Methylobacterium currus: one gene and its partner. The protein of the gene in region 2 interacts with the protein of the main gene of each other region in a pairwise test. Links are inferred from orthologs where the notes say so. Each region holds a gene or a part of one and is shown on either strand. Other genes may lie near its edges.

Region 1 (15,862 bases), 1.2 Mb from region 2 along the record:
GCGGCCGGGCCGGCACGACCCGGGAGCCGGGCTCCGGAGCCCCGGTCGGGACGAGGGACCGGCCGGTGGTGTCCGGGTCCGGGACGGGCGTATCGGGCTGGGACATGGCGGCGGCCCTGCGAGGTGACGACGGACCAACGCCGCAAGCCGCCTGCCGTGTTCCCTCCCCGCCGGCCTACTTTTTCGCCAGGGCTTCGAGCCGGTTCTGCATCTCGGCCATCTGGCGCTTGAGGTCGTCGAGCTCGCCCTTGGGGGCGGCCGTGGAAGCCGGGGCCTCGGCCGGCTTGTCGCCGGCGGGCTGTCCGCCCGGGCCGAACGGCGTGAACATCCGCATGGCCTCGCTGAAGAAGCTCATATTGGCGCGCACCTGCTCCTCCATGGCGTGCTGGAAGGCGGTGGGGCCGAAGGTCTGGGACATCTTCTCGCGCAGGCCGTCCTGCTCGCGGGCGAGATGATCCATCGAGTATTCGAGGAAGCTCGGCACCATCGCCCGCATGCTGTCGCCGTAGAACCGGATCAGCTGGCGCAGGAAGGCCACCGGCAGCAGGTTCTCGGCGCCGGCCTTGTTCTCCTGCTCGAAGATGATCTGGGTCAGCACCGAGCGGGTGATGTCCTCACCGGACTTGGCGTCGTAGACCACGAAATCCTCGCCGGCCTGCACCATCGCGGCGAGGTCCTCGAGTGTGACGTAGGTCGAGGTGCCCGTGTGGTAGAGACGCCGGTTGGCGTACTTCTTGATGACGGTGGGTGTCGACTTGCCGCTCTCCGCCATCGGTGCGTGGCCTCCCTCTTTGCCAACCTCTTGGCCGACCCCTTGGCGAACCCGGCGGGAACTGGCCGGGGCCGGGCGAGCCGAATTTTCACCGGTTCTCATGAGTGGACCTTAAGGCCTTCGTGTGCTGGCGAAAATAGCAATCTGCGCGTCGTCCACGCAAACTGGCCGCGCTGCCAGCGCCAGAACCGGTCGTGAACGCCTTGACTTCGTCCAGGGCAACGCTTTCATCCACCCCAAAGCACGCAGGACACGCGCCGCCGGGAGCGGGCCGGCGGCATCCCGCGACGCTGGGAGAGGCTCAGAGGAGAGGCGCATGGCTGAGAAGGCTGATATCGTCATCGTGGGTGCCGCCCGCACCCCGGTCGGGTCGTTCAACGGGGCCTTCGCCACCGTGCCCGCCCACAAGCTCGGCGCGGTCGCCATCAAGGCGGCCCTGGAGCGTGCCAAGGTCTCCCCCGAGGAGGTCGACGAGGTGATCTTCGGCCAGGTGCTCGCCGCCGGCGAGGGTCAGAACCCGGCCCGCCAGGCCGCCATGGCCGCCGGCATCCCGCAGGAGAAGACCGCCTGGGGCCTCAACCAGCTCTGCGGCTCGGGTCTTCGCACCGTCGCGGTCGGCATGCAGCAGATCGCCAACGGCGACGCCGACATCATCGTGGCCGGCGGCCAGGAATCGATGTCGATGGCCCCTCACGCCCAGTACCTGCGCGGCGGCCAGAAGATGGGCGACCTGAAGCTCGTCGACACGATGCTGAAGGACGGCCTGATGGACGCCTTCAACGGCTACCACATGGGCAACACCGCCGAGAACATCGCCCAGCAGTGGCAGCTCACCCGCGAGGAGCAGGACGCGTTCGCCGCCCGCTCGCAGAATAAGGCCGAGGCCGCCAAGAAGGAAGGCCGGTTCAAGGACGAGATCGCCCCCGTCACCGTGCCCGGCCGCAAGGGCGACGTGGTGGTCGATGCCGACGAGTACATCCGCGAGGGTGCGACGCCCGAGGGCATGGCCAAGCTGAAGCCGGCCTTCTCGAAGGACGGCACGGTCACGGCCGGCAACGCGTCCGGCATCAACGACGGCGCCGCCGCCCTGGTGCTGATGTCGGCGGCCGAGGCCGAGAAGCGCGGCCTCAAGCCGCTGGCCACCATCCGCTCCTGGGCCACCGCCGGCGTCGACCCGAAGATCATGGGCACCGGCCCGATCCCGGCCTCGCGCAAGGCCCTCGAGAAGGCCGGCTGGAAGGCCTCCGACCTCGACCTGATCGAGGCCAACGAGGCCTTCGCGGCCCAGGCGCTCGCGGTCAACAAGGACCTGGGCTTCGACGATACGAAGGTGAACGTGAACGGCGGCGCCATCGCCATCGGCCACCCGATCGGCGCCTCGGGCGCCCGCGTCCTCGTCACCCTCCTGCACGAGATGCAGCGCCGCGATGCCAAGAAGGGTCTCGCCACGCTCTGCATCGGCGGCGGCATGGGCGTCGCCATGTGCCTCGAGCGCTGAGACAGCGTCGAGCACGAACACCGCCGCGCCTTCGAGCGAACTCGTTCGAAGGCGCGGGCTAACCCCGAATGGGCGCCGGCGCTGCTGCGCCGGACGCTTTCGCATCGACACGTCGATGCGAAAGCGTGATGGTACAAGTCGCGTCGCGCGCTGAAATATTACGATTGAGACGAAGAGCGGCCGGGAGCCCGGCCGCTCCCTCTCAGTTAGTACCTGAAGAAGCGGGACAACACCCGCCTTCGTTGTGGAACGGCCGCCTTCCGTAAAGTACCACGGAGCCGCGCCGAGGGATGGATCGCTCGAACGCTCATCAAGGAGAGGGCACATGGCAGAACGCGTCGCACTGGTCACCGGGGGCACGCGCGGCATCGGCGCTGCGATCTCGAAAGGTCTGAAGGAGGCCGGATACAAGGTCGCGGCCAATTACGGCGGCAACGACGAGGCCGCGCAGGCCTTCAAGGACGAGACCGGGATCTCGGTCTTCAAGTTCGACGTCGGCGATCCTGCGGCCTGCGAGGCCGGCATCCGCGCTGCGGAAGCCGAGCTCGGCCCGATCGACACCCTCGTGAACAATGCCGGCATCACCCGGGACGGCATGTTCCACAAGATGACCTTCGAGCAGTGGCAGGCGGTGATCCGCACCAACCTCGACTCGATGTTCACCTGCACCCGGCCGCTGATCGACGGCATGCGCTCGCGGGGCTTCGGCCGCATCATCCTGATCTCGTCCATCAACGGCCAGAAGGGCCAGATGGGCCAGACCAACTACTCCGCCGCCAAGGCCGGCGTGATCGGCTTCGCCAAGGCGCTGGCGCAGGAGAACGCCAACAAGGGCATCACCGTCAACGTGATCGCGCCGGGCTACATCGCCACCGAGATGGTCAAGGCGATCCCCGCCGACGTGCTCAAGGCCAAGATCCTGCCGCACATCCCGGTCGGCCGCCTCGGCGAGGCGGAGGAGATCGCCCGCGCGGTGGAGTTCCTGGCCGGCGAGCAGGCGGGCTTCATCACCGGCTCGACCCTGACGATCAACGGCGGCCAGTACTTCGTGTGACGAGGCGGGGCGCCTCGTCCGGGGCGCCCCCTTTCCGAAGCCGTCGGGCTGGCCCGGCGGTTCCCGCCCCGCCTTGCATCGGGCCTCGACAACCCACCGGTTCCGCACGGGGTCGTGAGCATCGACCTGGGCCGGTCGATCCGGAAAGACGGCCACTCATCTGCCTCCCCGGCCCTCGCAGCGGCGCGACGAGGGTGATGGCGGGCTCTGGCCCCAGGTTGCGCAGCTTGCCCCTGGCCGCTCTCTCCGGCTCCCGCTCGAAGGGGGATGCGTCCCGCCTGACCCGGCGACGCCAGGGGCAGCAGGCGGATCAACGTCGCGATGACGGGTGGCGGCGCACTCCTCCGCGCGACGCGCGTGGCGCAGATCCTCATGAGCGCCGGCAGTATCTTGCCGCGCCGGCGACTCGCGGCGCGCATCGCGGCACCGCGCCGGTCCCGAGGCTCGACCGGGAAGCCGGATGGGCCGGACCCGGCCCATGGCCGCTCGCCGGCATGACGGGGATCCTGTCCCGTCGTGGACTCGGCATGCGGTCTTCGAGCTGCCGGACCGCCACGGCAGCGCACCGGCGGCGGCCGACAAGCAGCTGACCTCCATCGGCGGGCCTCGACGGCATCGTCCCGCCATCGGGCCGGCGGCGGGGAAGGCCGTCCGTCCTACCTCCGGACCGCCAGCTCGACCGCCGTCGCGACCGGGCGGGCGCTCGCGCGCATCACCGCGGCAGCGCCAGCGGACCCGGCATCGACCGACGCAATTGACGGATCGATGCAACGCTTTAGCAACGACACCCCGTTGCCAGGCTTTAACCTGAACAGGGATTCAGATCCAGCCGTTAACCTGTCAAAGGCCACCCGCCCTGCATAGTCCTCCTCACACAGGGACAAGCACCGGCGCAACAAAAGCCGGGGAGGCACAGACAGATGATCAACGCTTCGCTGCAACACTTCTGCAACCGTATGATCGCCGCCGGCGCCATCAGCCTGGAGGACGTGCGCGAGCTGCACCGTGCGGTGCTGCCCGATGGGCTGACCTGCCGCGAGGAGGCCGACATGCTGTTCGGCCTGGACCGGGCGATCCCGAGGGCCGATGCGGCCTTCGCCGAGTGGCTGATCGCGTCGACGGTCGATTTCGCCGTGTGGGGCGAGCGCCCGACCGGCCATATCGACGCCGACACCGCCCATTGGCTCGCCGCCTCGCTCGGCTGCGGCCGCGGCCCGACCGCCACCGGCGCCCGCATCGCCGTCGAGGTGGTGCGCGAGGCGGAGACCAACGACCCGGCCCTGATCAGCTTCGCGCTCCAGGCGAACCGGACCCGGGCCGGGGCTGAGGATGCGATCGAGGAGATCCTGTCCTACGCGGTGGCCGCGTGAACATGGGCTTCGACATGGGCTTCGCCCATTCGGCCGAGAACACCCGGCTTTGCGGCGCGCGCGCCATGCTTTAACGGGGATGAGCTTGGGTGTGACCCACCCCGGCCCGGATTCCCCCTTAGGCTCGAGTGCGCGCTCCGATGTTCGACAAGATCCTGATCGCCAACCGTGGCGAGATCGCCTGCCGCATCATCAAGACGGCGCGCCGCATGGGGATCAAGACGGTGGCGGTCTATTCCGACGCCGACCGTGACGCGCTGCACGTCGCCATGGCCGACGAGGCGGTGCATATCGGCCCCGCCGCCGCGGCGCAGTCCTACCTCGTCATCGACAAGATCGTGGAGGCCTGCCGGCAGACCGGCGCCCAGGCCGTCCATCCCGGCTATGGCTTCCTCTCCGAGCGCGAGGCCTTCCCCAAGGCGCTGGAAGCCGCCGGCATCGTGTTCATCGGCCCGAACCCCGCGGCAATCGCCGCCATGGGCGACAAGATCGAATCGAAGAAGGCGGCCTCCGCGGCACAAGTCTCGACCGTCCCGGGCTTCCTCGGGGTGATCGAGAGCCCGGAGCACGCCGTCACCATCGCCGACGAGATCGGCTATCCGGTCATGATCAAGGCCTCGGCCGGCGGCGGCGGCAAGGGCATGCGCATCGCGCACTCGGCCGGCGAGGTGGCGGAGGGCTTCGCCCGCGCCCGCTCGGAAGCCGCCTCGTCCTTCGGCGACGACCGGGTCTTCGTGGAAAAGTTCATCACCGATCCGCGCCACATCGAGATCCAGGTCATCGGCGACAAGCACGGCAACGTCGTCTATCTGGGCGAGCGCGAGTGCTCGATCCAGCGCCGCAACCAGAAGGTCATCGAGGAGGCGCCCTCCCCGCTCCTCGACGAGGCGACGCGGCGCAAGATGGGCGAGCAGGCCGTGGCCTTGGCCAAGGCCGTGAACTACGATTCCGCCGGCACCGTCGAGTTCGTCGCCGGCCAGGACAAGTCGTTCTACTTCCTCGAGATGAACACCCGGCTCCAGGTCGAGCACCCGGTGACCGAGATGATCACCGGCCTCGACCTCGTCGAGCTGATGATCCGGGTCGCGGCCGGCGAGAAGCTGCCGATCGCGCAAGATGACGTGACGCTGAACGGCTGGGCGGTGGAGAGCCGCGTCTACGCCGAGGATCCGACCCGCAACTTCCTGCCCTCGATCGGCCGGCTCACCACCTACCGGCCGCCGGAGGAGGGCCCCCTCGGCGACGCGATCGTGCGCAACGACACCGGCGTCGAGGAGGGAAGCGAGATCGCGATCCACTACGACCCGATGATCGCCAAGCTGGTCACCTGGGCCCCGACCCGCGACGAAGCGGTGGCGTCCCAGGCCCAGGCCCTCGACGCCTTCGCGATCGACGGCATCCGCCACAACATCCCGTTCCTCTCGGCGCTGATGCACCATCCGCGCTGGCAGGAAGGCCGGCTCTCCACCGGCTTCATCGCGGAGGAATTCCCGAACGGGTTCGAGGCGCCCAAGCCCGCGGGCGAGGTGGCGCGCCGGATGGCGGCGGCCGCCGCCGCGATCGACCACCTGCTCAACGAGCGCAAGCGCGGCATCTCGGGCCAGATGCGCGAGCCGTTCCAGTTGCGCTTCGAGAATGAGCGGGTGGTGCTGCTCGGCGACCAGCGTTTCGAGGCGACCGTCGAGACCACCAACGATGGGGTCGTGGTCGCCTTCGCGGACGGGACCGAATGGATGGTCGAGAGCGACTGGCTCCCGGGCGAACCGGTCTGGACCGGCACGATCGATGGTGAGCCGGCGGCGATCCAGGTCCGCTCCCTCCTCAACGGCGTTTCTCTGCAGCATGCGGGCGCCGCCGCCGAGGCCCGGGTCTACACGAGGCGCGAGGCGGAGCTGGCCGCCCTGATGCCCGTCAAGGAGGTCGCCGGGTCGGGCAAGCAGCTGCTCTGCCCGATGCCGGGCCTCGTGAAGAGCATCATGGTCACCCCCGGCCAGGAGGTGAAGGCGGGCGAGCCGCTGGCGATCGTCGAGGCGATGAAGATGGAGAACGTGCTGCGCGCCGAGCGCGACGGCACCGTCCAGACCATCCAGGCCAAGGAAGGCGACAGCCTGGCGGTCGACGCGGTGATCCTCGAATTCGCCTGAGCCGAGCGGTCTCTTCGTGCCGCTCTACTTCGCCTACGGCTCCAACATGGACCGGGCCGCCATGGCCCGGCGTTGCCCCGCCTCGCGGGTGCTCGGCCTCGGCCGGCTCAACCGCCACCGCCTCGTCATCATGCGGGAGGGCTACGCCTCGGTGGAGCGCTGTCCCTCCGGCACGGTCTGGGGCGTGCTGTGGGATTTGAGCCTCGCCGACGTGCCGGCCCTCGACCGCTACGAGGGCGTGGCGAGCGGGCTCTACGTCAAGGCGCAGCAGCCGGTCTCGACCGAAGGTGGGGTGCGGCGGGCGCTGGTGTATCTGGGCCGCGGCAGCGGCGGCGTGCCGAGGCCGGGCTACCTGGAGGGCGTGATCGCGGCGGGCCGGGAGAACGGCCTGCCGGAGATGTATTTACGGGGATTGGCGGCGCTCAAGCGGTAAGCACCCGCGACGCCTGAACCCTACCCCCTGCGGGGGAAGGTTCCCCGCGGAAGCGGGGCGGCAAAGGGGCAGCGCGACGCTGATCCAGGTCTGCGCCCGTCACGCAGGCACGGCCTCTTCCGGAAGCCACGTCCCTCTCCCGCCCCCTGCTGACGCAGGGCCCCCCTCCCCCGCAGAGGGGGGAGGGTCTCTTGGCGGCGTGCGCTGCGTCTTGCCGAGATCACTCCTCCGCGGCGAACCGGCCGTGGCAGTGCTTGTACTTCTTGCCCGAGCCGCAGGGGCAGGGCTCGTTGCGGCCGACCCGGCCCCAGGTCGCGGCGTCGTCGGGATTGCGCTCCAGCACCGGGGCGTCGGCGGCGAGGGCCTGACCGGCGAACTCGTAGGCACCGCCGCCGCCACCGGCCGCGCCCTCCGCGTAGGCGAACTCGTTCTCGCCGGTCACCGGGTCGAGGTGCTGGGCGAACATCGGCGGCAGCGTCTGCGGCTCCGGCTCCTGGTACATGATCTCGACCCGCATCAGCTGGCCGGTGACCTGCTCGCGCAGGGAGCCGACGAGGCTGTTGAACAGGTCGAACGCCTCCGACTTGTACTCGTTGAGCGGGTCGCGCTGGGCGATGCCGCGCCAGCCGATCACCTGGCGCAGGTGGTCGAGGGTGACGAGGTGCTCGCGCCAGAGATGGTCGAGGCTCTGGAGCAGCACCTGCTTCTCGACATAGGCCATCACCTCGGGCGTGTTGCGGGCGGTGCGCTCGGCATACGCCTCGTCGGCGGCCTTGCGCAGGCGCTCGCGGATCTCCTCGTCGGCGATGCCCTCTTCCTTGGCCCAGTCCTCGACCGGGACGTCGAGGTTGAGGTCGCGGGTGATGCTCTCGCGCAGGCCCGCGATGTCCCACTGCTCCGGATAGGCGTCCTCCGGCACGTGGCGCGCCACCACGTCCTCGATCACGCCCTGGCGCATCTCGTCGACGGTCTCGCGCACGCTCTCCTGCGCCATGAACTCGCGGCGCTGCTCGAACACGACCTTGCGCTGGTCGTTCATGACGTTGTCGTACTTGAGCACGTTCTTGCGCATGTCGAAGTTGCGCGCTTCGACCTTCTGCTGCGCCTTGGCGATCGCCTTGTTGATCCACGGATGGATGATCGCCTCGCCCTCCTCGAGCCCGAGGCGCTGGAGCATGCCGTCCATGCGGTCGGAGCCGAAGATCCGCATCAGGTCGTCCTGAAGCGAGAGGTAGAATTTCGAGCGGCCGGGATCGCCCTGGCGGCCGGAGCGGCCGCGCAGCTGGTTGTCGATGCGCCGGCTCTCGTTGCGCTCGGTGCCGAGGATGTAGAGGCCGCCGGGCAGCGCCGCCTTGCGGCCGGCGGCCGGGTCGGCCGGCTCGCCCGAGCCCAGCACGCGCGCCCGGTTCTGCTCGATCTCGGCCTTCAGACCCGCGATGCGGGCGTCGCGCTCAGGCCCCTCCGGCACATTGGCCAGCTCCTGCTCGATCCGCATGTCGAGGTTGCCGCCGAGCTTGATGTCGGTGCCGCGGCCGGCCATGTTGGTGGCGATGGTGATCGCGCCCGGCACGCCGGCCTCGGCCACGATGTAGGCTTCCTGCTCGTGGAAGCGGGCATTCAGCACCGCGAAGCGCTTGGTCACCCGTCCCTCGCGGGCGGCGGCGTAGACATCCTCCAGCGCCGACGGGTCGCTGTAGTCGAGCGGCTTGTAGCCGTGCTTGACCAGCAGGCCGGCGAGGTGCTCCGAGCGCTCGATCGAGCCGGTGCCGACCAGCACCGGCTGCAGCCGGGCATGGGCCTTGTCGATCTCCTGGATGATCGCGGCGTATTTCTCGTCGACGGTGCGGTAGACCTCGTCGTCCTCGTCGACGCGCTCGACCTCCTTGTTGGTCGGGATCTCGACCACTTCGAGGTTGTAGATTTCCTGGAACTCGTCGGCCTCGGTCGAGGCGGTGCCGGTCATGCCGGCGAGCTTCTTGTAGAGGCGGAAGTAGTTCTGGAAGGTGATCGAGGCGAGCGTCTGGTTCTCGGGCTGGATCGTCACCCGCTCCTTGGCCTCGAGGGCCTGGTGGAGTCCTTCCGAGTAGCGCCGGCCGGGCATCATGCGGCCGGTGAACTCGTCGATGATCACCACCTCGTCGTTGCGGACGATGTAGTCCTTGTCGCGGGTGAACAGGGTGTGGGCGCGCAAAGCCTGGTTGACGTGGTGGACCAGCGTCACGTTGTGGGCGTCGTAGAGGTCGCCCTCCTTGAGGATGCCGGCCTCGCGCAGCAATTCCTCGATGTGCTCGTTGCCGTTCTCGGTCAGCGAGACCGTGCGCTGCTTCTCGTCGAGGTCGTAATCCTCGCGTACCAGGCGCGGCAAGATCGCATCGATCGTGGTGTAGAGGTCGGAGCGGTCGTCGATGGGACCCGAGATGATCAGCGGCGTGCGCGCCTCGTCGATCAGGATCGAGTCGACCTCGTCGACGATCGCGTAGTTGTGGCCGCGCTGAACCATCTGGCCCAGCTCGTACTTCATGTTGTCGCGCAGGTAGTCGAAGCCGTACTCGTTGTTGGTGCCGTAGGTGATGTCGCAGGCATAGGCCGCCTTGCGCTCGACGTCGTCGAGGCCGTGCACGATGATGCCGGTGGTCAGGCCGAGGAAGCGGTAGACCCGTCCCATCCACTCGGCGTCGCGGCGGGCGAGGTAGTCGTTGACGGTGACGACGTGGACGCCCTTCCCCGACAGGGCGTTGAGGTAGGTGGCGAGCGTCGCCACCAGGGTCTTGCCCTCGCCGGTCTTCATCTCGGCGATGCCGCTCTCGTGCAGCACCATGCCGCCGATCAGCTGGACGTCGAAGTGGCGCTGGCCGAGCACCCGCTTGGCCGCCTCGCGCACGGTCGCGAAGGCCGGGACCAGGATGTCGTCGAGGGACTTGCCGGCGGCGAGCTCGGCCTTCAGGGCGTCGGTGCGGGCGCGCAGGGCCTCGTCGGACAGGGCCGCCAGCTCGGGCTCGAGGGCGTTGATGGCCTGGACGCGGGGTCGGTATCCCTTCACCCGGCGGTCGTTGGACGACCCGAAGATCTTCTTGGCAAGGGAACCCAGCATCGTGAACCTGCGATCGATCGTAACGGTAGTGGCGCGCGCCGCGGGCGCCTTATAGGCCCATATAGGGAGCCGTGCACCCAAAAGGCAGCGGGCGCGAAGGCACAACCGTGGCCGTGCTGCGAAAGACGGGGGGCGGAGGGCGGCAAGGCCGCTTGATTCCCGCCCCGGCACCGCCCTAGCTGCCGTGCTGCCAGAGGCAGGATAACGGCCGCACGGGCAACGAAGCGGCCGGGGAGGACGACATGACACGTTTGAGCCGGGCGCTCGCCCGCACCACCGCGCTCGCCGCCGGTCTCGCTCTCGCGACCGCCGCACACGCCCAATCCCCCCAGAAGGGCGCCTCCGACGGCGTGGTGAAGATCGGCATCCTCAACGACCAGTCCGGCGTCTACGCCGATTTCGGCGGCCGCGGCTCGGTCGAGGCGGCGAAGATGGCGGTCGAGGATTTCGGGGGCAAGGTCCTCGACGTGCCGGTGCAGATCGTCGACGCCGACCACCAGAACAAGCCGGACATCGCCTCGAACATCGCCCGGCAATGGTACGACACCGACCGTGTCGACGCGATCATGGAGCTGACCACCTCCTCGGTGGCGCTCGCGGTGCAGGGCCTGTCGAAGGAGAAGCGCAAGATCACGATCGTGGACGGTGCGGCCACCTCGGACCTCACCGGCAAGCAGTGCACGCCCTACGGCTTCCACTGGGCCTACGACACCCACGCGCTGGCGGTCGGCACCGGCGGCTCGCTGGTCGAGACCGGCGGCGACACCTGGTTCTTCCTCACCGCCGACTACGCCTTCGGCACCGCGCTCCAGGCCGACGTCACCCAGTACGTGACCCAGAAGGGCGGCAAGGTGGTGGGCGCCGTGCGCCATCCCTTGAGCGCGCAGGACTTCTCGTCGTTCCTGCTCCAGGCGCAAGGATCGGGGGCCAAGATCGTCGGGCTGGCCAATGCCGGCCTCGACACCTCGAACGCGATCAAGCAGGCGGCGGAATTCGGCATCGTCCAGGGCGGCCAGCGCCTCGCGGCCCTGCTGTTCACGCTAGCGGAAGTCCACGGTCTCGGCCTCAAGGCGGCGCAGGGCATCGTGCTGACCGAGGGCTATTACTGGGACCTCGACGACCAGGCGCGCGGCTTCGCCAAGCGCTTCATGGCCAAGACCGGCAAGATGCCGAACATGATCCAGGCCGGCACCTACTCCTCGGTGCTGCACTACCTGAAGGCCGTGAAGGCCGCCGGCACCGACGACACCGACGCCGTGGCCGCCAAGATGCGCGAGCTGAAGGTCGACGACTTCTTCGGCCGCGGCGGCACCGTTCAGGCCAATGGCCGCATGGTCCACGACATGTACCTGTTCCAGGTCAAGTCGCCGACCGAGTCGAAGGCGCCGTGGGACTACTACAAGCTGCTCGCCACGATTCCCGGCGACAAGGCCTTCCTCTCGGCCAAGGCCAGCGGCTGCCCGCTGACGCAGTGAGGGCGAAGGGACCTCGGCGAGGACCTTGACACGTCACAGGGTCATCCCGGGCCTCGCCGCAGGCGAGCGCCCGGGATCCCGAGCTTGTTACGGATTCGAGGCGAGTCGAGGGGCTTGCTTGACCGCCGGACGGACGAAGGCGACGAGGGTTGGCCCGGTCGGGGCGTAGCGCTCGTCATGCTGAACGAGCCTGCCCAGGCGGGTGGCCCAGGGACGGCAGCGATCAACCGCCCGTCGCGGCGGGACCAGCACGGAGCTTTGCGTGGCCGCAGGCAGCTCGCGACGCTCCGGCTCGATGCCGGGGGCGCGGACGGCCATGGCCCGCGTCTTCCCGGTGTAGCCCCGATCGACGAAGGCGACCGCGACACGTTTGCCGGTGGTCGAGGGCACGGCCCCGGTCAAGCGGCCGCGCTGGCGTTGATGTCACTTGACTGGCTCTTGGACGGCGAGACGGGCACCCGCGCCCGTGCATGATCCGGTATCCGAGCCGAGCCCCGACCCTCGACCCTCGAACCGATGGCGGATCAAGGCGTTCGCAGAAGGGACGGGAAGGGCGATGCGCTCGTGGTGCAGGGCGTGACCCGGCGCGTCGCCTCTCGCGACGACGACCGGGCATCCTCCGCATGACGCGTCAGCGCCGGTGATGCACCATCACACCACGAGATTGCACACCACGAGATTGCACACCCCGAGACTGCACACTCCCCGGGAACATCCAGGCCCACGCAGTGGCCGGCCTGCGCGAGGCCATCGAGGCGGCGGGTTTTCCCACCCGCGCCCTCATCCTGAGGCACCGAAGCCCAGCGGAGGCCTCGACGGACGCCTCCAGGTATCGCTCGGACTGCTGGAGCGCTTCTTCGAGGCCGGATCGTGCAGCGATCTCCGATCGCAGGCCATCTCCGGATGAAGGCGAGGAGGGGATGAAGCGGAGCGAGTGGCCGGGAAGGCCAGCAAGCCCCCTCATCCCTCCGACCCCGGCCAGATCACCCAGTGAAGGTCCGGCGTCTCGGGAAACAGCCGGCGGTGCTGGCTCACCGCGTAATTGTCGGTCATGCCGGCGATGAAGTCGGCGACGCGGCGCAGGGTGCGGGGATCGTCGGGGCCGGACAGGCCGGCACTCCACTCCTCGGGCATCCGGGTCGGGTCGCGCCGGAAGGCGGAGAACAGATCCTCGACGAGCGAGGCGGCGCGCCGGCGCACCGCCATCACGCCGGGATGCCGGTACATCCGGGCGAACAGGAAGGTCTTGATGTCCCGGTCGGCCGCCGCCATCGCCTCCGAGAACGCGACCACCGGGTCGGCGGCGTGGCGGATCGCGGCGGCGTCGGCGGGCTGCAGCCGGTCGAGGCGCCGCCCGGCCTCGGCGATCACGTCTTCGACGAAGCGGGTGATGACCCGGCGGGCAAGCTCGTGCACCACCCGCGAGCGCTCCAGGCCCGGATAGAGGCTCCCGATCTCGTCGAGGAGGCCGGCGAGGAACGGCACCTCCGTCAGGTCGTCGAGGGCGAAGAGGTCGGCCCGCAAGCCGTCGTCGAGGTCGTGGGCGTCGTAGGCGATGTCGTCGGCCAGGGCCGCCACCTGGGCCTCGGGGCCGGCGAAGGTCGCGAGCTCCAGGTCGTTCTGGGCGTTGTACTCGGTGATCGCCACCGGGATGCCGGCTTTCGCGTAATGCGGCGTCGGCCGGCCGTCCCGGGTCAGGAGCGGGCCGTTGTGCTTGACCAGCCCCTCCAGCGTCTCCCAGGTCAGGTTGAGCCCGTCGAAGGTGGCGTAGCGCCGCTCCAGCCGGGTCACCAGCCGCAGGGCCTGGGCGTTGTGGTCGAAGCCGCCATGCTCGGCCATGCAGGCATGCAGAGCGTCCTCGCCGGTATGGCCGAAGGGGGTGTGGCCGAGGTCGTGGGCGAGCGCCAGGGCCTCGGCCAAATCCTCGTCGAGGCCCAGCGCCCGGGCGAGCGCCCGGGCGATCTGGCTCACCTCCAGGGTGTGGGTCAGGCGGGTGCGGTAATGGTCGCCCTCGTGGTGGACGAACACTTGCGTCTTGTGCTTGAGGCGTCGGAAGGCGGCCGAATGCACGATCCGGTCGCGGTCGCGCTGGAAGTCGGTGCGGGTCGGCGAGGGGCTTTCCGGGATCAGCCGCCCGCGCGACGCGTACGGATCGCTGCCGTAGGAGGCCCGCCAGCGCTCGCCTGTCCGTCTCACGTTCCAGCCCTCATCGCCACCCGTGCGCCGCTGTTGCGGGCGCACGGCACCCCCATTCATGCGCCGCTGACGCAGGCGCACGGCAACCCCTGCCCGTTCATGCGCCGCTGTTGCGGCGCAGGCCGTCCATTCTTATGTTGCCATCGCACGTCGGACCCCCACCCGAGAAGCCGTCGATGACCCCGATCACCCTGACGCCCCGCGCCGCCCGCCGCATCAACGAGATCATGGGCGCCGAGCCCCCGGGCTCGATGCTGCGCATCAGCGTGAATGGCGGCGGCTGCTCCGGGTTCCAGTACGCCTTCGACATCGCGAAGGACCGCGCCGCGGACGACCTGGCGGTGGAGCGGGACGGCGCCACGGTGCTGGTCGATCCCACCTCCCTCCCGTACATGGAGGGCGCGACGATCGATTTCGTCAACGACCTGATCGGCCAGTCGTTCAAGATCGAGAACCCGCAGGCCACCGCCTCCTGCGGCTGCGGTACCTCGTTCTCCCTGTAATCCCGCCTGCCACGATTCCGGGACGCTCCGCCATGACCCGCTTCTCGACAACGGGCGTGGCCCGGGCCGCGCTCGGCGCTTTCGCCTGCGCGACGCTGACGGCCGCCCTGCCGGCAGTGCCGCCCTTCGCCGGCCCGGCGCAGGCTCAGGGTCCTGCGACTCCCGGCACGCCGACCCAGGACGCCGTGGCCCAAGGCGCCGTCGCCCCGGGCGCTTCGGTCGCCCTCGACGATGTCGTGCTGCCGCTCGGGCCCGTCACCTTGAAGGCGCCGAAGCTCGAGCTGCGCGGCACCGCGCTCTCGCGGGATGAGGCGCGGGCGATTCTCGACCCGGCAGGTCCCGCGCCCTGGCGGACCCGTCTCGAGAAGCTCTCCGCCCGCGAGATCGTGATCCCGGTCCTGCGGGTCGAGCAGCCGGCCGGCGGGCGGGTGCAGGTCGCGGTCTATCACGACGTCGTCGCCCGGGACGTGGCGGCGGGCCGGATCGGCACGCTGGAGGCCGGCGGTGCCGTCCTGACGGTCGAGGGGCCGGGCCCCGACGCCGCCGGCGCCTATGGCCGGCTCAACGCCCGCGAGGTCGATCTGGCCGGCCTCGCGCGCCTGTTCACCGAGCCCGGCGGTCCCGATGCGGCGCCGATCCGCGTCTATGGCGGCGTCACCGCCGAGGACATCGCCCTGACCGGCCCCGATGGGGCGGCGTTGCGCATCGCCCGCATCGACGCCCGCGACCTCGTCGGCCGGCCGACCACGATCCCGTGGGCGGAGTCGGTTCGGGCTCTGGCGGAGGGCGCCGGCCAAGGAACCGGCCGAATGGAGGGGCCGGAGCGCTCCCGCCTGTCGGGCCTCGCCGCCGACCTGCTCGACGGAATCAGCATCGGCGGGCTGGAGATCGGCGGCATTACCTTCGCGGCGCCCGGCGGCGGCCCCAAGCCGAGCCCGATCCAGGCGAGCCTTGCCCGGATCACTTACGGCACCGAGGAGGGTGCGGGCCGGATGAAGGCCGAGGGCCTGTCGGTCGATGCCCCGGCCGGCCGCGTCGCCCTGAAGGGCCTGACCCTCTCCGGCCTGTCGCTCAAGCCGGTGCTGGAGGGCCTGCGCCGCGCCGCCGCCGGCCCGCTCGACCAGGCCGAGCTGCGCCGCTATGCCCCGGGGCTCGGCCGCCTCGCCCTGGAAAACCTCGACGTCGACCTGCCGGCGCAGGCCTCAGCCCGGGATCCGCTGGCCGCCTCGGGCCCCATGCGCTTCGCCGTGCGCAGCGCCGACCTCGCCATGAGCGAGCCGCGCGACGGCGTGCCGACCGCCTCGCGCCTGGCCTTCGACGGCTTCA
Region 2 (15,217 bases):
GAGCACGCCGTGACGGCCGCCATCGGGGGCCTCCTCGACGTCGCCGCCGAAGCGCCAGGGCCCGTGGGGGCCGAGGATGCGCATCTCGAACACACGGGCCGGCCGCGCCGCGTCGCGGTTGAACAGCCCGTCGACCCGCGGGAAGACCACCCGCTCGGCGCCGGATTCGTCGAGGAGCGTCAGGCGCGCATTGGTCAGGCGGGCCCGGTCGAGGCTGCCTATCACGCCGGCCGGATCGAGCACCAGGCTCAGGATCGACGCCACCGTGGCGGAGACCGGCGAGACGGTGCCGCGGGCCGCCACCACCGCCGGCGGGGTGTGGGGCTTGGCCTCGGCGGGGTCGTTGGAGGCCGCGAAGGCGATCGAGCCGTCGTGGTGGAGGAGCGCCCGCAATTGCAGGTCGCGGAACTCGACCGAGCGGGCCTGGACCGAGAGGCCGAGGAGCGACCACAGGTCGATGGCGACCACCGCCAGCGGCGCCCGCACCACGAGGTCGCCCTCCGGGTTGCGGATGTCGAGGCCGGCGGTGCGCAGGGCCAGCGCCCCGTCCCGGTCGATCTCGATGGCGCTGTCGTGCAGGCTCGCGCTCCAGCCGGGCCCGAGCCGCTCGGCGATCGCCGCCGCCACCCGGGGCTCGAGCCAGGAGAAGCTCACCGGGCCGCTCGCCAGGCGCAAATAGGCGAGGCCGAGGCCGACGCTCAGGAGCACCACCGCCGCGAGCTTGAGCAGCAGCACGCCGCGGACACAGGTCCGCAGCAGCGACCGGGGCGCCGCCGTGATCCGCGCGGCGCAGGCGCCCGGGCTGTCGTACGCCGACTCCTCGCGGCCCGCCTGCGTCACGGGGTCTGGTCCTGGTGTCGCTCGGCCTGTCGTCACGCGTGCGTCGCCACTCCGGGCGCCCCGATCGAGGGCGCCGCCCTTCCAAAAGCCCCGTCCCCTCAGCGTGAGGGCCACGCTCCGGGCGGCGGGGCCGCCGCCGATGATTGCCCGCTCCGGTGACCGGAGGGTAACGTCCTGCCGCTATCCGTCGGGCGGCGCGCCGGGCCGGTCCCTCGCCCACGGCTGTCGCCCTGCTCGCCTCCCCCAGAGGCACACTATCAATCGGCCGAAAGGAAGGCACGATGGCGCTGAACCCGGGCGACCCCGCCCCCGATTTTTCCCTGCCGGCGACCGGCGGCGAGACCCTGAGCCTCGCCGGCCTCAAAGGGCGCAAGGCCGTCCTGTACTTCTACCCCAAGGACGACACCAGCGGCTGCACCCTGGAGGCGCAGGCCTTCAACGGGCTCGGCCGAGCCTTCGCCGAGGCCGACACCGCGGTGATCGGCATCTCGCCCGACCCGATGAAGAGCCACGACAAGTTCCGGGAGAAGTACGGCCTCGACTTCCCGCTCGCCTCGGACGAGACGAAGGCGATGCTCGAAGCCTACGGCGTCTGGGTCGAGAAGAGCATGTATGGGCGCAAGTATATGGGCGTCGAGCGCACGACCTTCCTCATCGACCGCGACGGCACGATCGCCAAGGTGTGGCAGAAGGTGAAGGTGCCGGGCCATGCTGATGCGGTGCTGGCGGCGGCGCAGGCGCTGTAGGGCGCGCGATCCGGCCTTGCGCTGCAAACCGCAGAGCGGCCGCCGGCGCTCGCAGGTCGAGCACCGGCGGCCTCTCCCGCGCGGGGGAGCGGCCCCGAGACCGACGGTCACACGTGAGGGTGAGAGCCCGCTTGGCTGAGTGATCCGATTTAACCCGCTCACGACCTCATTCCCGAGGTGTCAGCCGGTTTTCGATCGACTGACCTCGAAGGAGGCCTCCAGATACCACCGAGGTGACGGGCGACCTCCTTCGAGGCCCCCTCCGGTCGCCAGCGATCCCCGATCGCCCGCGATCCTCGATCGCCCGCACCTCAGGATGAGGTCGCGGGTGGGAGAGATCAGTGTCTCGCGGTGCTATCCCTGCAAGTCAAACATGCCCTGACACAGATCCATGTCTAGCGCTGAGCGTGGTGCCGACAGCTTGAAGCGAAGGCTTCGCACGGTGCATGTGTCACCCTCATCGCTACTCCGTCCCCGCTGAGGAGACGGGATTTCGCAGGTTATCTTTCATCGGATCGCGACTTGGGCAATCCGCAACGACGCTGCGCCATCCCCATCGCGACACTGCCGCAGGACACCGTTTCGTCTCCGTCCTTGAAACATCCTTAACCTTAACATGCGATGGTCCCGTTCAGGTTACGGACCGTCCCGATGCTGCCTTCCCGCCTCTCGTCCCTCGTCGCCCGCCTGTCGCGGCCCGCGCCCGCGCGCGGCGGCCCGGACCGGGTCTGGGTCGTACGGCGCAGGACCCTGGTTCTGGCGGCCCTGGCCTTCGGGGCCCTGTCCCTGTGGGCGAGCGCGGCGACGTGGTTCATCGTCTTCCGCGACGAGGCGCTGGCCCGGTTCATGGAGCGCCAGGGCGCGATGCAATACGCCTACGAGGAGCGGATCAGCGCCCTGCGGGCGCGGCTCGACCGGGTGGCGACGCAAAAGCTTCTGGAGCAGGACGGGGTCGAGACGCGGCTCGCCGACCTCGCCGGGCGGCAGGTCGCGCTGGAGAGCCGCCAGGCGATGCTGATGGGCCTCGCCGAGCAGGCCGGCAGCGTCCCGGGCGCGACGGGCGAGGACGCGGCGGGAGGGTGGAGCGGCGCGTGGCCGGCCCGGGACGCGCGGCCGGTGTCCGCGGCGATGTCCTTCGCCCCGATGCCGGCACATACCCCGATTCCTGCCCCGATTCCTGCCCCGATTCCTGCCCCGATTCCTGCCCCGATCCCCGCACCCGCCCCGACCCCCGAGGCCCTGGGCCTGCGCACGGAGGCGGACACGATCGCGCCGGCCCCCTCCCCCGGGGTCACGCTGCGGATCGCGACGCTCGCCCACGCCCTCGACGGTCTCGAGGCGCGCCATAGCCTGGCGGTCGGCCGTCTCGCCGCGAGCAGCCGCAGCGAGGCGGCGCGCCTGCGCGAGGTGATGGCGGAAGCCGGGCTCGACGCGCGGCGCTTCGCCGCGGCCCGAAGCGGCGGCGTCGGCGGCCCGCTGGTGCCGGCCGGGTCGGGACCGTTCGAGAACGCCATCCTGCTGGCACAGCGCGACCTCGGCGAACGCGACAGCTTGCGGCGGATCGTCGGCGCGCTGCCGCTGCGGCGGCCGATGGCGGCCGATGGCGGGCTCTCCAGCACCTTCGGCTACCGGGCCGATCCGTTCACCCGCGGCCTCGCCCTCCATACCGGCATCGACCTGCGCGGCGAGTACGGCGCCCCGGCGCGGGCCACCGCCGCCGGCACGGTGACGCTGGCGGATTACTCGGGCGGCTACGGCAACATGGTCGAGGTCGATCATGGCCACGGCCTCGTCACGCGCTACGCCCACCTCTCGGCGATCACGGTGGTGCCCGGCCAGGCGGTGGCGGCGGGCCAGATGGTCGGCCGGGTCGGCTCCACCGGCCGCTCGACCGGCACGCACCTGCATTACGAGACCCGGATCGACGGCGAGCCGGTCGATCCGCAACGCTTCCTGCGGGCAGGGGCCCGGCTGGCGTCACGCTGATCCGGCGGGAGGTTTCAGCGGCCGAGCGGCTCGGCCGACGATCCTTGCGCGGACGCCGCGGGTTGATCCTCCGCGGCGGCGTCGCGCCGGCTCTCCTGCTCGGCCCGCAGCTCGCGCTCGGCGAGCAGCCAGAACTGGATCTCGTACCCGTCCGGACGGTGGTTGCGCTCCCAGATGTCGTAGGCGCGGGCCCGGATCGCCGCCAGGGGTATCTCACGCATCACCGATCACCTCTTCCCCACCGGATCCCGCTTCGTGCCGGGGCCGGCTCAACGCGGCTCCTATACCGTGGGTCGGTATCACTGTCGCGAGGGATCGACGGCGCGGGGCGCTCCTTCGCGCCCGGGCAACAACCTGCGTTGGTCCGGGCGGTGCCGTCCGGACGCAACAATCGGATCATCCGCCTTCAGACCAGGCGGCTCTGCTCGATCGCCGCAGCGACGAAGCTCTGGAACAGCGGGTGCGGCTCGAAGGGCCGCGACTTCAGCTCCGGGTGGAACTGCACGCCGATGAACCAGGGATGGCCTACCACCTCGACGGTCTCGGGCAGGAGCCCGTCCGGCGACAGGCCGGCGAAGCGCATCCCCTTGGCCTCCAGCCGCTCGCGATAGGCCATGTTGACCTCGTAGCGGTGGCGGTGGCGCTCGGCGATGCGGGTGCCGCCGTAGATCCTGGCGATCTGCGAATCGGGCGCCAGCGCCGCCGTGTAGGAGCCGAGCCGCATCGTGCCGCCGAGATCGCCCTCGGCGACCCGGCGCTCGAGCTCGTTGCCGCGCATCCACTCGGTGAGGAGGCCGACCACCGGCTCCGGCGTCGGGCCGAACTCGGTCGAGTTGGCGTCGGCGATGCCGGCCAGCGAGCGGGCCGCCTCGACCACCGCCATCTGCATGCCGAAGCAGATGCCGAAATACGGGATCTTGCGCTCGCGGGCGTAGCGGGCGGCGCGGATCTTCCCCTCCGCCCCGCGCTGGCCGAAGCCGCCCGGCACCAGGATGCCGTTGAGGCCCTCCAGGAACGGCGCCGGGTCCTCGCGCTCGAACACCTCGGACTCGATCCACTCCAGGTTGACCTTGACCCGGTTGGCGATGCCGCCGTGGTTCAGCGCCTCGATCAGCGACTTGTAGGCGTCCTTGAGGCCCGTGTACTTGCCCACGATGGCGATCGAGACCTCGCCCTCCGGGCTCTTGATCCGCCCGACGATGTCGTGCCAGCGGTCGAGCTTCGGCTCGGGGCCGGTCTCGAGGCCGAAATGCGCCAGCACCTCGCGGTCCAGGCCCTCCTCCTTGTAGGAGAGCGGCACCTCGTAGATCGTGCCGACGTCCCGCGCCTCGATCACCGCCGATTCGCGCACGTTGCAGAACTGCGCCAGCTTGCGGCGCTCCTCGCGGGGGATCGCCCGGTCGCAGCGGCAGAGCAGGATGTCGGGCTGGATGCCGATCGAGCGCAGCTCCGCCACCGAGTGCTGGGTCGGCTTGGTCTTCAGTTCGCCGGCCGAGGGGATGTAGGGCAGCAGCGTCAGGTGGACGTAGGCGCAGGTGCCCCGCGGCAGCTCCTGGCCGAGCTGGCGGATCGCTTCGAAGAACGGCAGGCCCTCGATGTCGCCGACGGTGCCGCCGATCTCGACCAGCACGAAGTCGTAGGCGTCGTTGCCGTCGAGGACGAATTCCTTGATGGCGTTGGTGACGTGCGGGATCACCTGGATGGTGGCGCCGAGATAGTCGCCCCGGCGCTCCTTGGTGATGATGTCGAGGTAGATCCGGCCGGTCGTGATGTTGTCGGCCCGCGTCGCCGGCACGCCGGTGAAGCGCTCGTAATGGCCGAGATCGAGATCGGTCTCGGCGCCGTCGTCGGTCACGAAGACCTCGCCGTGCTGCGTCGGGCTCATCGTGCCCGGATCGACGTTGAGGTAGGGGTCCAGCTTGCGCAGGCGGACCTTGTAGCCGCGGGCCTGGAGCAGGGCCGCGAGGGCGGCGGAAGCGAGGCCCTTGCCGAGCGAGGAGACCACGCCGCCGGTGATGAAGACATACCGCGTCATGGGACTCGCTCCATACACAGGCGTGGCCGGGTTGCCAAACGCCATCAGCTCAACGGGGTCATGTCCGGGCGGCGGGGCCGGCCGGATTCACAGGAGTTTTGGATGAGAGAGGCGGCGCAGGCGCGCCGCCGGACTCGAGCGCGAAGTGAGCGGGCAGATCAGCGAGACTGCGGCGCCGCGGGGGCGGCCGGCGCGGCGGGAGCCGCCGGTGCCGGCGTCGCGGAGCCTTGGGGAGCGGAGCCTTGGGGCCCGGAGCCTTGGGTCGCAGGCGCGTCGCCCTGTTGCTGGCGCAGCTGGTCGAGGACGTTGCCGGCCGGCGGCGCACCGGTCTGGCCCGCCGGGGCCCTGGTGCCGGCGCCGTCGAAGATCGAGCGCGGCCCCGCGCCCCGGTGCGACATGATGGCCAGGACCATGCTGGTGGCGAAGAACAGGGCCGCCAGGATCGCGGTGGCGCGGGTGAGCGCGTTGGCCTGGCCGCGGCCGGTCATGAAGCCCTGCGTGCCGCCCCCGCCGCCGAGGCCGAGGCCGCCCTCGGAGCGCTGCAGCAGCACCACGCCGATCAGGGCGAGGACGATGATCAGGTGGACGACGATCAGGACGGTCTGCATCGGGCTTCCGGGCCGGCCCTCATCGGGCCGCCAACGTGGCAACGGCCGGCACGCGGACGCGTCCGGACCTCCAATTCCGGGCGCTCCTATACGAGAAGTGCGCCGGCGCCAAGGGTGGGGAGTGGAATGGGATCGCAGAAGACCCTGCCGGGCGCCGCCCTGACCCCTCCCCCTCTGCGGGGGAGGGAGGGTTCACGCGCCCGACCGTGCCTGCCTCACCCCCTGGCCGGGAACCCCTCCTCGAACCGCACCGCCTCACCTCGAGACGGCTCGGTGAGCGTGCCTTCCCACATCACCGCCTGGCCGCGCACCACCGTGCCGACCGGCCAGCCGGTGACCTCGCGGCCGTCATGGGGCGTCCAGCCGCATTTCGAGGCGATCCAGGCGTTGGTGATGGTCTCGCGGCGCTTGAGGTCCACCACCGTCACGTCGGCGTCGTAGCCCACCGCCAGGCGCCCCTTGCGGGCGATGCCGAAGGCGCGCTTCGGCCCGGCGCTGGTCAGGTCGACGAAGCGCTGCAGCGAGAGCCGGCCCGCCGCGACATGGTCGAGCATCACCGGCACCAGGGTCTGCACGCCGGTCATGCCGGAGGGCGAATCCGGATAGGGCTTCTGCTTCTCCGCCAGCGTGTGCGGCGCGTGATCGGAGCCGAGCACGTCGGCGACGCCCTGCGACAGGCCCCACCACAGCCCGTCGCGATGGGCGGCGTCGCGCACCGGCGGGTTCATCTGCACCAGCGTGCCGAGGCGGGCATAGGCTTCCGTACCGTCGAGGGTCAGGTGGTGCGGCGTCAGCTCGCAGGTCGCGACGTCCTTGTGCTGGCTGAGGTACCGCATCTCCTCCTTGGTCGAGATGTGCAGGATGTGGATGCGGGCTCCCGTCTCGCGGGCGATGCGCACCAGGCGCTCGGTCGCCTTCAGTGCCACCTCCGGCGAGCGCCAGACCGGATGGGAGGACGGGTCGCCCGGCACCCGCAGGCCCTTGCGCTCGCGCAGCATCGCCTCGTCCTCGGCGTGGAAGGCCGAGCGGCGGCGGGTGCGCTTCAGGATCTCGGCGATGCCGGCATCGTCCTCGACGAGGAGCGAGCCGGTGGAGGAGCCGATGAACACCTTGATCCCGGCCGCCCCCGGCAGGCGCTCCAGCTCGGCCACGTCCCTGGCATTCTCGTGCGTGCCGCCGACCCAGAACGCGAAGTCGCAATGCATGCGGTGATGGGCGCGCTTCAGCTTGTCCTCGAGCGCGTCCGGGTTCGTGGTCTGCGGCACGGTGTTCGGCATCTCGAACACGGTGGTGACGCCGCCCATCACGGCGGCGCGCGATCCGGTCTCCAGGTCCTCCTTGTGGTCGAGGCCCGGCTCGCGGAAATGCACCTGGCTGTCGATCACGCCGGGCAGGAGGTGGAGGCCGCGGCAATCGAGGGTGCGGTCGGCGTCAGCCCGCGACAGGTCGCCGATCGCGGCGACGCGCCCGGCCCGCACCCCGATATCACCCAGGCCCTCGCCGTCGTGGTTGACCACGGTGCCGCCGCGCAGGAGGAGGTCGAAGCTCTGGCTCATGTCGGGGTTCCCCTCGTCCGCAATCCGCGTTCGCCCGTGCGCCGCGATTGAGGGCCGGGCGCAGGCGGCTTATGTCAGCCCTGCCCGCGGTTCAAGCAAAGGACCCCCGATGCCGCTTGCCCCCCTGCCGGACCGTGCCGTCGTGGCGGTCACCGGCGCCGACGCGTCGAGCTTCCTCCAGGGTCTCCTGACCTGCAACGTCGAGACGCTGCCCGCGGGCGAGGCCCGGCTCGGCGCGCTCTTGAGCCCGCAGGGCAAGATCCTGTTCGACTTCCTGGTGAGCCGGGCGCCGGACGGCTTCCACCTCGACACCGCCCGCGATCGGGTGGCGGATCTCGTCAAGCGCCTGACCCTGTACAAGCTGCGAGCCCAGGTGGCGGTCACAGGCCTGCCGCTCGCGGTGGTGGCGGGCTGGGGCGTGGACGCCCCCTCCCCGACCCTGCGCGACGGGCGCCTCGCCGCCCTCGGCTGGCGGCTCCACGCGCCCGAGGGCGAGGCTCCGGCGGCGGATGCCGATGCGGCCGCCTACGCGGCCCACCGCATCGGGCTCGGCGTGCCCGAAGGCGGGACCGATTTCGCCTTCGGCGACGCCTTCCCGCACGAGGCGCTGATGGACCAGCTCGGCGGCGTCGACTTCACGAAGGGCTGCTATGTCGGCCAGGAGGTGGTGTCGCGGATGCAGCATCGCGGCACCGCCCGCACCCGCATCGTGCCGCTCGTCTATCGCGACGGCGACGCGGCTCCGAGCGGCGAACCGGTGACGGCCGGCGAGCGCAGCCTCGGCCAGACCGGCAGCAGGGCGGGAGCGCGCGGCCTGGCGATGCTGCGCATCGACCGGCTCGGCGAGGCGCTGGCGGCGGGGGAGACGGTGTCGGCCGGCGGGCGGGCGGTGGAGGTCGAGAAGCCGGGCTTCGCGAGTTTCGCGTGGCCGGTGTGAGCCGGCAGACGTCTTGATCGCACCGGTTCCGAGGATCTCCATGGTCATCCCGGAGCCGCGGCGCGGCTCCGGGATGACCATGGCGTATCGTGGTCGTCGATCAATCCAGCGGCGGACGCTCTGCCGTCGCGCGTTCCGGCCTCTCACTCGGCCACACCGCCTTCAGCACGAACACCCGGATCGCCGAGGACAAGTTCTGCTCGCCCCGCTCCGCGTCAATCCGCCCGACGAGCGCCTGGACCGAGAGGCCGCGCGCCAGGGCGAGCTGGCGCAACGCCTCCCAGAACGCCGCCTCGAGGGAGACGCTGGTACGATGGCCGGCGATGACCAGGGAGCGCTTGAGCAATCCGCCTTCCGGCAGAGCGCCCGCCGGCAGGTTCATGCCTCGGTGTCGGGATTCTTCAGCCGGTGGCCCTCGTGCCGGGCGGCCTCCAGGCCCTTGCGGGCCTCCTCGCGGGTCTTCGCCGCCTTCGGGCGGCCGAAGACGACGCGGTTCTCCGTCGCCTGGGCCTCCTTGGCGGCCCGCTCGCGGGCCTTGCGGACCTGCTTCAGGTTGATGATCTCGGCCATGACCCGATCCTCTGCGCCCCCGCCACGATGGAAACGCCCCGCGCCGCCATAAAGCTGCGCGGGGCGGACATCAGATTGCGGTTATTCGGCGCTCGGCGCCAGCATGTCCTCCGGCCGCACCACCGCGTCGAACTGCGCCTCGGTGACGTAGCCGAGGCGCAGGGCCTCCTGCTTCAGCGTGGTGCCGTTCTTGTGCGCGGTCTTGGCGATCTCGGCGGCCTTGTCGTAGCCGATGGTCGGGGCGAGCGCGGTGACGAGCATCAGCGAGCGGCTCATCAGGTCGGCGATGCGGTCGTGGTTCGGCTTGATGCCGACGACGCAGTTATCCGCGAAGCTCACCGCGGCATCGGCGAGGAGCCGCACCGATTGCAGCACCGCGTTGGCGATCACCGGCTTGTAGACGTTGAGCTCCAGATGGCCCTGGCTGCCGGCCATCGAGACGGTCGTGCCGTTGCCGATCACCTGGCAGCAGACCATCGTCATCGCCTCCGCCTGGGTCGGGTTGACCTTGCCGGGCATGATCGAGGAGCCGGGCTCGTTCTCCGGCAGCGAGATCTCGCCGAGGCCGGAGCGGGGCCCCGAGCCCATCAGCCTGATGTCGTTGGCGATCTTGAACAGGCCGCTCGCCAGCGCATTCAGCGCGCCCTGCGTGAACACCAGGGCGTCGTGGGTCGCCAGGGCCTCGAACTTGTTGTCGGCCGAGGTGAAGGCCAGCCCGGTCAGCTCCGCCACCTTGGCGGCGAACTTTTCCGCGAATTCCGGATGGGCGTTGAGGCCGGTGCCGACGGCGGTGCCGCCCTGAGCGAGCGCCAGCACGCCCGGCAGCGTCGCGCCGACGCGGGCGCCGCCCAAAGCCACCTGCGCGGCGTAGCCGGAGAATTCCTGGCCGAGCGTGACCGGGGTCGCGTCCTGCAAGTGGGTGCGGCCGATCTTGACGATCTCGCCGAACTCGCGCGCCTTGGCGTCGAGGGCGGCGTGCAGGTGCCGGAGCGCCGGCATCAGCCGGTCGTTGATCTCGCGGGCCACCGCGATGTGCATCGCGGTCGGGAAGACGTCGTTCGAGGACTGGCCACGGTTGACGTGGTCGTTCGGGTGCACCGGCGACTTGCCGCCGCGCTGTCCGCCGAGCCGCTCGTTGGCGAGGCTGCCGATGACCTCGTTGGCGTTCATGTTCGACTGGGTGCCCGAGCCGGTCTGCCAGACCACCAGCGGGAACTCGCCGTCATGCTTGCCTTCGACCACCTCGGCGGCAGAGGCTGCGACCGCCTCGGCGATCTTCGGGTCCAGCACGCCGAGGTCGCGGTTGACGAGGGCCGCAGCCTGCTTGACGAGGCCGAGCGCGTGAACGAGGGGCGCGGGCATCCGCTCGGTGCCGATGCGGAAATTCTGGATCGAGCGCTGGGTCTGGGCGCCCCAGTAGCGGTCCGCCGGGACTTCGATCGGCCCGAACGTGTCGGATTCCGTGCGGGTGGCTTTCTCGGTCGGCGACATCTTGGCCTCTTTGGCGGTGCGAAACGGCGCCTACTTAAGGCAAGAGCGGCGAATGCGCGATGCCCTGACACGCCTCGAATCGCGCCACCCGAATCGCGCCGCATCGAGGAGTCCGGATGCCTTCCCGTGCGGCGGCCGTGGCCGCCCCCTTCCGCCCCACCGTGCCTCGCCCGCGCACCGAGCCGATGGGTCTGTTCAGCTTCCTGCGGGCCGCCCGCGCCAACCCGCTGACCACTTGGTACGAGGAGCATTTCGAGCAGCCGATCGTCACCGGGGAGGGCGCGCTCGGCCGTGTCACGGTGGTGAGCGAGCCGACGGCGATCCGCCACGTGCTGGTCGACAACGCCGCCAATTACCGCAAGGACGACCTGCAGCGCCGGGTGCTCGCGCCGGGCCTGGGCAACGGCCTCCTGACCGCCGAGGGCGACGAGTGGCGCCTGCAACGCCGCACCCTCGCGCCGATCTTCTCGCCCCGCCACGTCGCCCGCTTCGAGGCACCCATGGGTGAGGCCGCCGCCCGCCTCGCCCGCCGGCTGAAGCGCCGGGACGGCCAGAGCGTCGACGCGGCCCTGGAGATGACCCGCGTCACCCTCGACGTGCTGGAGCGCACCATCTTCACCCACGGCCTGGCGCGGGAGCCCGATGCGCTCGGGCGCGCCATCACCCGCTACTTCGAGGCCCTGGGGCCGATCGATCCTCTCGACGTGTTCGGGATGCCGGACTGGCTGCCGCGGATCGGCCGCCTCAAGGCGCGGCCGGCGCTCCGCTTCTTCGCCGAGGTGGTGGACGAGCTGATCGAGCGCCGCCGGGCGCTGGTCACGTCGGGCGCCGAGGCGCCGCACGACCTCCTCACCCTGCTCCTGCGTGCGCAGGACCCCGAGACCGGCCGCGGCCTGTCCGACCTGGAGGTGCGGGCCAACATCGTCACCTTCATCGGCGCCGGCCACGAGACCACCGCCAATGCGCTGACCTGGACGCTCTACTGCCTGTCGCAGGACGATGGCGCGCGGGAGGCGGTCGAGGCCGAGGTCGATGCGGCCTTCGCCGGAAGCCCGGCGCCCGGCACCGAGGCCCTGCCCCGCACCAAGGCGGCCCTGGAGGAGGCGATGCGCCTCTTCCCGCCGGTGCCGTTCATGAGCCGGCAGGCTCTGGCCGAGGACCGGATCGGCCGGATCAAGATCCCGCGCGGCTCGCTGGTGACGGTCGCCCCCTACGTGCTGCACCGCCACCGCCGGCTGTGGGACGAGCCCGACGCCTTCATCCCCGAGCGCTTCCTGCCGGAGAATCGCGCCCGCATCGACCGCTACGCCTACCTGCCCTTCGGGGCGGGGCCGCGGGTCTGCATCGGCGCGAGCTTTTCGGTGATGGAGGCGACCCTGGTCCTCGCCCACGTGCTGCACGCCGTGCGCCTCGACCGGGCGCCCGGGGCCGGGCCGGTGGTGCCGCTGCACCGGGTGACGCTCAGACCGCAGGACGGATTGCGGATGCGAGTGACGGCGCGGGGGTGAGGCGGCCCCACCCGCCAAATAAAAAATCCTCGGCCTGATCCCGGAACCGCGCAGCGGAACCCGGGATCAGGCCGAGGAGCGAGAAAGCTTGCTCTGTCAGCCGCTGAGCCGCGCGATAACCGCGCTCAGCTCTTCTTGCGGAACGCGTCCAGGCTGACCACCGAGGCGCCCTCCTGCGGGGCGTCGGGGCGCTCGGCGGACTCGTCGGCCTTCGGCTCACCGTCGGACTCATCCTTGGCTGAAGCATCCTTGGCCGCCGGCTTGGTCTCGGGCTTCGCGGCCGGCACGATCTTCGGCAGGTTGTTGCCGATCGCCGGGATCTTCGGCTGCGCCTCGCTCGGCTCGGAGCCGGCGCCCCGGATCGCCCGCAGGGAGGTCGTGCCGGCGGGCGCCGCGTCCTCGCTCGCCGCCGTGCCGTCGTTCAGCTCGAACTTGAGGCCGAACTGCACCGAGGGGTCGAAGAAGCCGGTCACCGCCTCGAACGGCACCAGAAGCCGCTCCGGCACGCCGGAGAAGGACAGTCCGACCTCGAAGGTGTGCTCGGTGACGCCGAGGTCCCAGAACTGGTGCTGAAGGACGATCGTCATGTCCTGCGGATACTTTTCCCGCAGGCGCTGCGAGATCCGCACGCCGGGATAGTCGGTCCGGAACGAGACGTAGAAGTGATGCTCGCCGGCCAAGCCGTCGCGCGCCGCATCGCCCAGAACCTTGCGCACGACGTTGCGCAGGGCATCCTGCACCAGGAGATCGTAGCGAATCAGATCGTCTGCCATCAACCGTTGCCTGGCGCCGCATCGCTCGCGGGGAGGGAATTCGAGTGGAGGCTTCTGTTGCCAGGTGCCTCCGAACCCCGCCTATGCGGTGCTACCCGCTAGGACTTTGTTTGGTATTGGGGACCGCTTACGCGGCCACCGCCACCGGAGCAAAGTTGTCGTTGGCAACTATTGCATTGGCCCGATAACGGCGGAACCATGCCGAGCGAAAGCTCAACCTTTACGCCCTCGTCGATCCTATTTCGCCCCCGCCGAAGCCCGAACCGAACGGGCCGTTCCGGGCTTGGGTGGAGGCGCCGGGTACCGCCCCCGGGTCCGATAGGTTTATTCCGAAGAACGTTTATCGCCATAGCCGGCCTCGCGACCGGCAAGGGGAATATAGAGGGTCCCGTGCCGCTTTTGAAGCCCGCCGCGCGCCATTCTGTGACCGTTTCGCGAAGTGGTGCGCCGGCGCACTCCGAACCCACCGGCCTCGGCCGCCGCGGGCCGGGAGTCTGGCTCAAGGTGGCGGCCGCGATCCTGCGGGCGGTGCTGCTGCAACTGGCCGCGTTCGGCCTCGTCTTTGGAGCGGTCGCGGCCTTCAGCCGCCTGCCCGCTGTTCCGGCGAGCCTCCTGCCCTTCAAGGCCTTGACCGGCACCGAGCGGGCCGCGCTCGCCCTCACGGTGCTTCCGCATGTGGCGCTGGCATTTCTGATCCTCGCGGCCATCCGGCTTCGCCCAGGAAACACCCTTGATCCTGGACATCCCTTTGCTCCCGACAAGGCCTTGCACCCCGCCACGGCCCTGGGCTTCACCCGGCCCGACCTCTCCCGCCGTGCCGTCTGGCTCATCCTGCTCTGGCCGGCGCTCCAGGTCGCCTGGACGGCGGGGCTCTTGTGGCTCGCCGGCCAGCCGCCCGTCCGCGCCTGGCGCCTGTCGCCCTTTCTCACCGGCGAGGTCTTCCTGGCCTGGACGCTCTGGCTCGTGGTGCTCGCGCCGCTCGCCGAGGAGATGCTGTTTCGCGGCGACCTGTTCGGGCGCCTGACGCGACACCTCGCCCCGGCGGCGACGGTCGCCGTCGCCACGGTGGTGTTCGTGCTCTGCCACGCCGAGAACGGCCTGTTGCAGCCGGTCTCGGTCCTGCCGCTCGGAGTGGCTCTGGGCCTGATGCGGCTGTGGACCGGCAGCCTGTGGCCCTGCATCGCGCTCCACGCCGCGAGCAACGGCGCGGTGGTGCTGGCACGGGTGTGGAGTACCGGCTGAATCACGCCTCCGGGCGCTGCGATTCCGGCCTGGGACGCGTTATCCTGCTGGGCACCGTGACCGGGGAGGGGAACCGTCTCTCCCCCCGGGCATAGGCCAATGGGAGCCCGCCGGGCGCCGCGCGGCGCCCCGGGCCGTTTTCACGCGGAGGATGTCCGCCATGCGCCCCTACCACGCCCTCCTCCAGCGCATCCTCGACGACGGCGTCGAGAAGCACGATCGCACCGGGACCGGCACCCTCTCGGTGTTCGGCCATCAGATGCGCTTCGACCTCGCCGAGGGATTCCCGCTCGTGACGACGAAGCGGCTGCACCTGAAGTCGATCATCCACGAGCTCTTGTGGTTCCTCGCGGGCGACACCAACGTCGCCTACCTGCAATCGAACGGCGTGACGATCTGGGACGAGTGGGCCGACGAGCACGGCGATCTCGGCCCCGTCTACGGCCGGCAATGGCGCTCCTGGGCCAAGCCCGACGGCGGCAGCGTCGACCAGATCGCCTGGGTGCTCGACGAGATCCGCCGCAATCCCGATTCGCGCCGCCTCGTCGTCTCGGCCTGGAACCCGGCCGACCTCGACCGCATGGCGCTCGCGCCCTGCCACTGCCTGTTCCAGTTCTACGTCGCCGACGGGCGGCTCTCGCTCCAGCTCTACCAGCGCTCGGCCGACGCCTTCCTGGGCGTGCCGTTCAACATCGCTTCCTACGCGCTCCTCACCCACATGATGGCGCAGGTGCTGGACCTCACCCCCGGGGACTTCGTCCATACGCTGGGCGACGCGCATCTCTATTCCAACCACATCGCCCAGGCCCGCGAGCAGCTCGCCCGCGACATCCGCCCGCTCCCGCGGCTGCGCCTCGATCCGTCGGTGCGCTCGCTGTTCGATTTCCGCTACGACGACATCAGCATCGAGGGCTACGACCCGCAC

Evidence for each region.
Region 1: the proteins of secG (region 2) and secA interact in binary tests that used the Escherichia coli proteins (3 or more experiments, as listed by UniProt). The link is inferred for Methylobacterium currus from one-to-one orthologs.

The regions. Positions count from the first base shown.
Region 1 is NZ_CP028843.1:5,044,046-5,059,907, forward strand. Bases 7,292-10,670 are described here. They hold secA (preprotein translocase subunit SecA), read right to left. Parts: upstream 10,363-10,670; coding sequence 7,492-10,362; downstream 7,292-7,491. Other genes in these bases: DA075_RS23360 (ABC transporter substrate-binding protein), read left to right, coding at 10,605-10,670. In the rest of the region: DA075_RS23320 (hypothetical protein), read right to left, coding at 1-106; polyhydroxyalkanoate synthesis repressor PhaR, read right to left, coding at 176-772; DA075_RS23330 (acetyl-CoA C-acetyltransferase), read left to right, coding at 1,089-2,270; phbB (acetoacetyl-CoA reductase), read left to right, coding at 2,596-3,324; DA075_RS23340 (hypothetical protein), read left to right, coding at 4,245-4,694; DA075_RS23345 (acetyl-CoA carboxylase biotin carboxylase subunit), read left to right, coding at 4,835-6,838; DA075_RS23350 (gamma-glutamylcyclotransferase family protein), read left to right, coding at 6,855-7,271; more of DA075_RS23360, read left to right, coding at 10,671-11,837; DA075_RS23370 (deoxyguanosinetriphosphate triphosphohydrolase), read right to left, coding at 12,798-14,093; DA075_RS23375 (HesB/IscA family protein), read left to right, coding at 14,210-14,536; DA075_RS23380 (serine/threonine-protein kinase), read left to right, coding at 14,569-15,862. UniProt on the Escherichia coli protein: Required for protein export, interacts with the SecYEG preprotein conducting channel.
Region 2 is NZ_CP028843.1:3,809,149-3,824,365, reverse strand. Bases 4,491-7,224 are described here. They hold secG (preprotein translocase subunit SecG), read right to left. Parts: upstream 6,216-7,224; coding sequence 5,766-6,215; downstream 4,491-5,765. Other genes in these bases: DA075_RS17815 (dihydroorotase), read right to left, coding at 6,431-7,224; DA075_RS17825 (CTP synthase), read right to left, coding at 4,491-5,607. Outside these bases: DA075_RS17845 (YhdP family protein), read right to left, coding at 1-735; DA075_RS17840 (peroxiredoxin), read left to right, coding at 1,122-1,586; DA075_RS38160 (M23 family metallopeptidase), read left to right, coding at 2,238-3,572; DA075_RS17830 (DUF2934 domain-containing protein), read right to left, coding at 3,587-3,793; more of DA075_RS17825, read right to left, coding at 3,979-4,490; more of DA075_RS17815, read right to left, coding at 7,225-7,771; CAF17-like 4Fe-4S cluster assembly/insertion protein YgfZ, read left to right, coding at 7,881-8,708; DA075_RS17805 (ribbon-helix-helix domain-containing protein), read right to left, coding at 8,809-9,090; DA075_RS17800 (DUF4169 family protein), read right to left, coding at 9,087-9,278; fumC (class II fumarate hydratase), read right to left, coding at 9,360-10,769; DA075_RS17790 (cytochrome P450), read left to right, coding at 10,886-12,277; DA075_RS17785 (SspB family protein), read right to left, coding at 12,403-13,050; DA075_RS17775 (CPBP family intramembrane glutamic endopeptidase), read left to right, coding at 13,555-14,292; DA075_RS17770 (thymidylate synthase), read left to right, coding at 14,453-15,217. UniProt on the Escherichia coli protein: Subunit of the protein translocation channel SecYEG. Overexpression of some hybrid proteins has been thought to jam the protein secretion apparatus resulting in cell death; while this may be true it also results in FtsH-mediated degradation of SecY.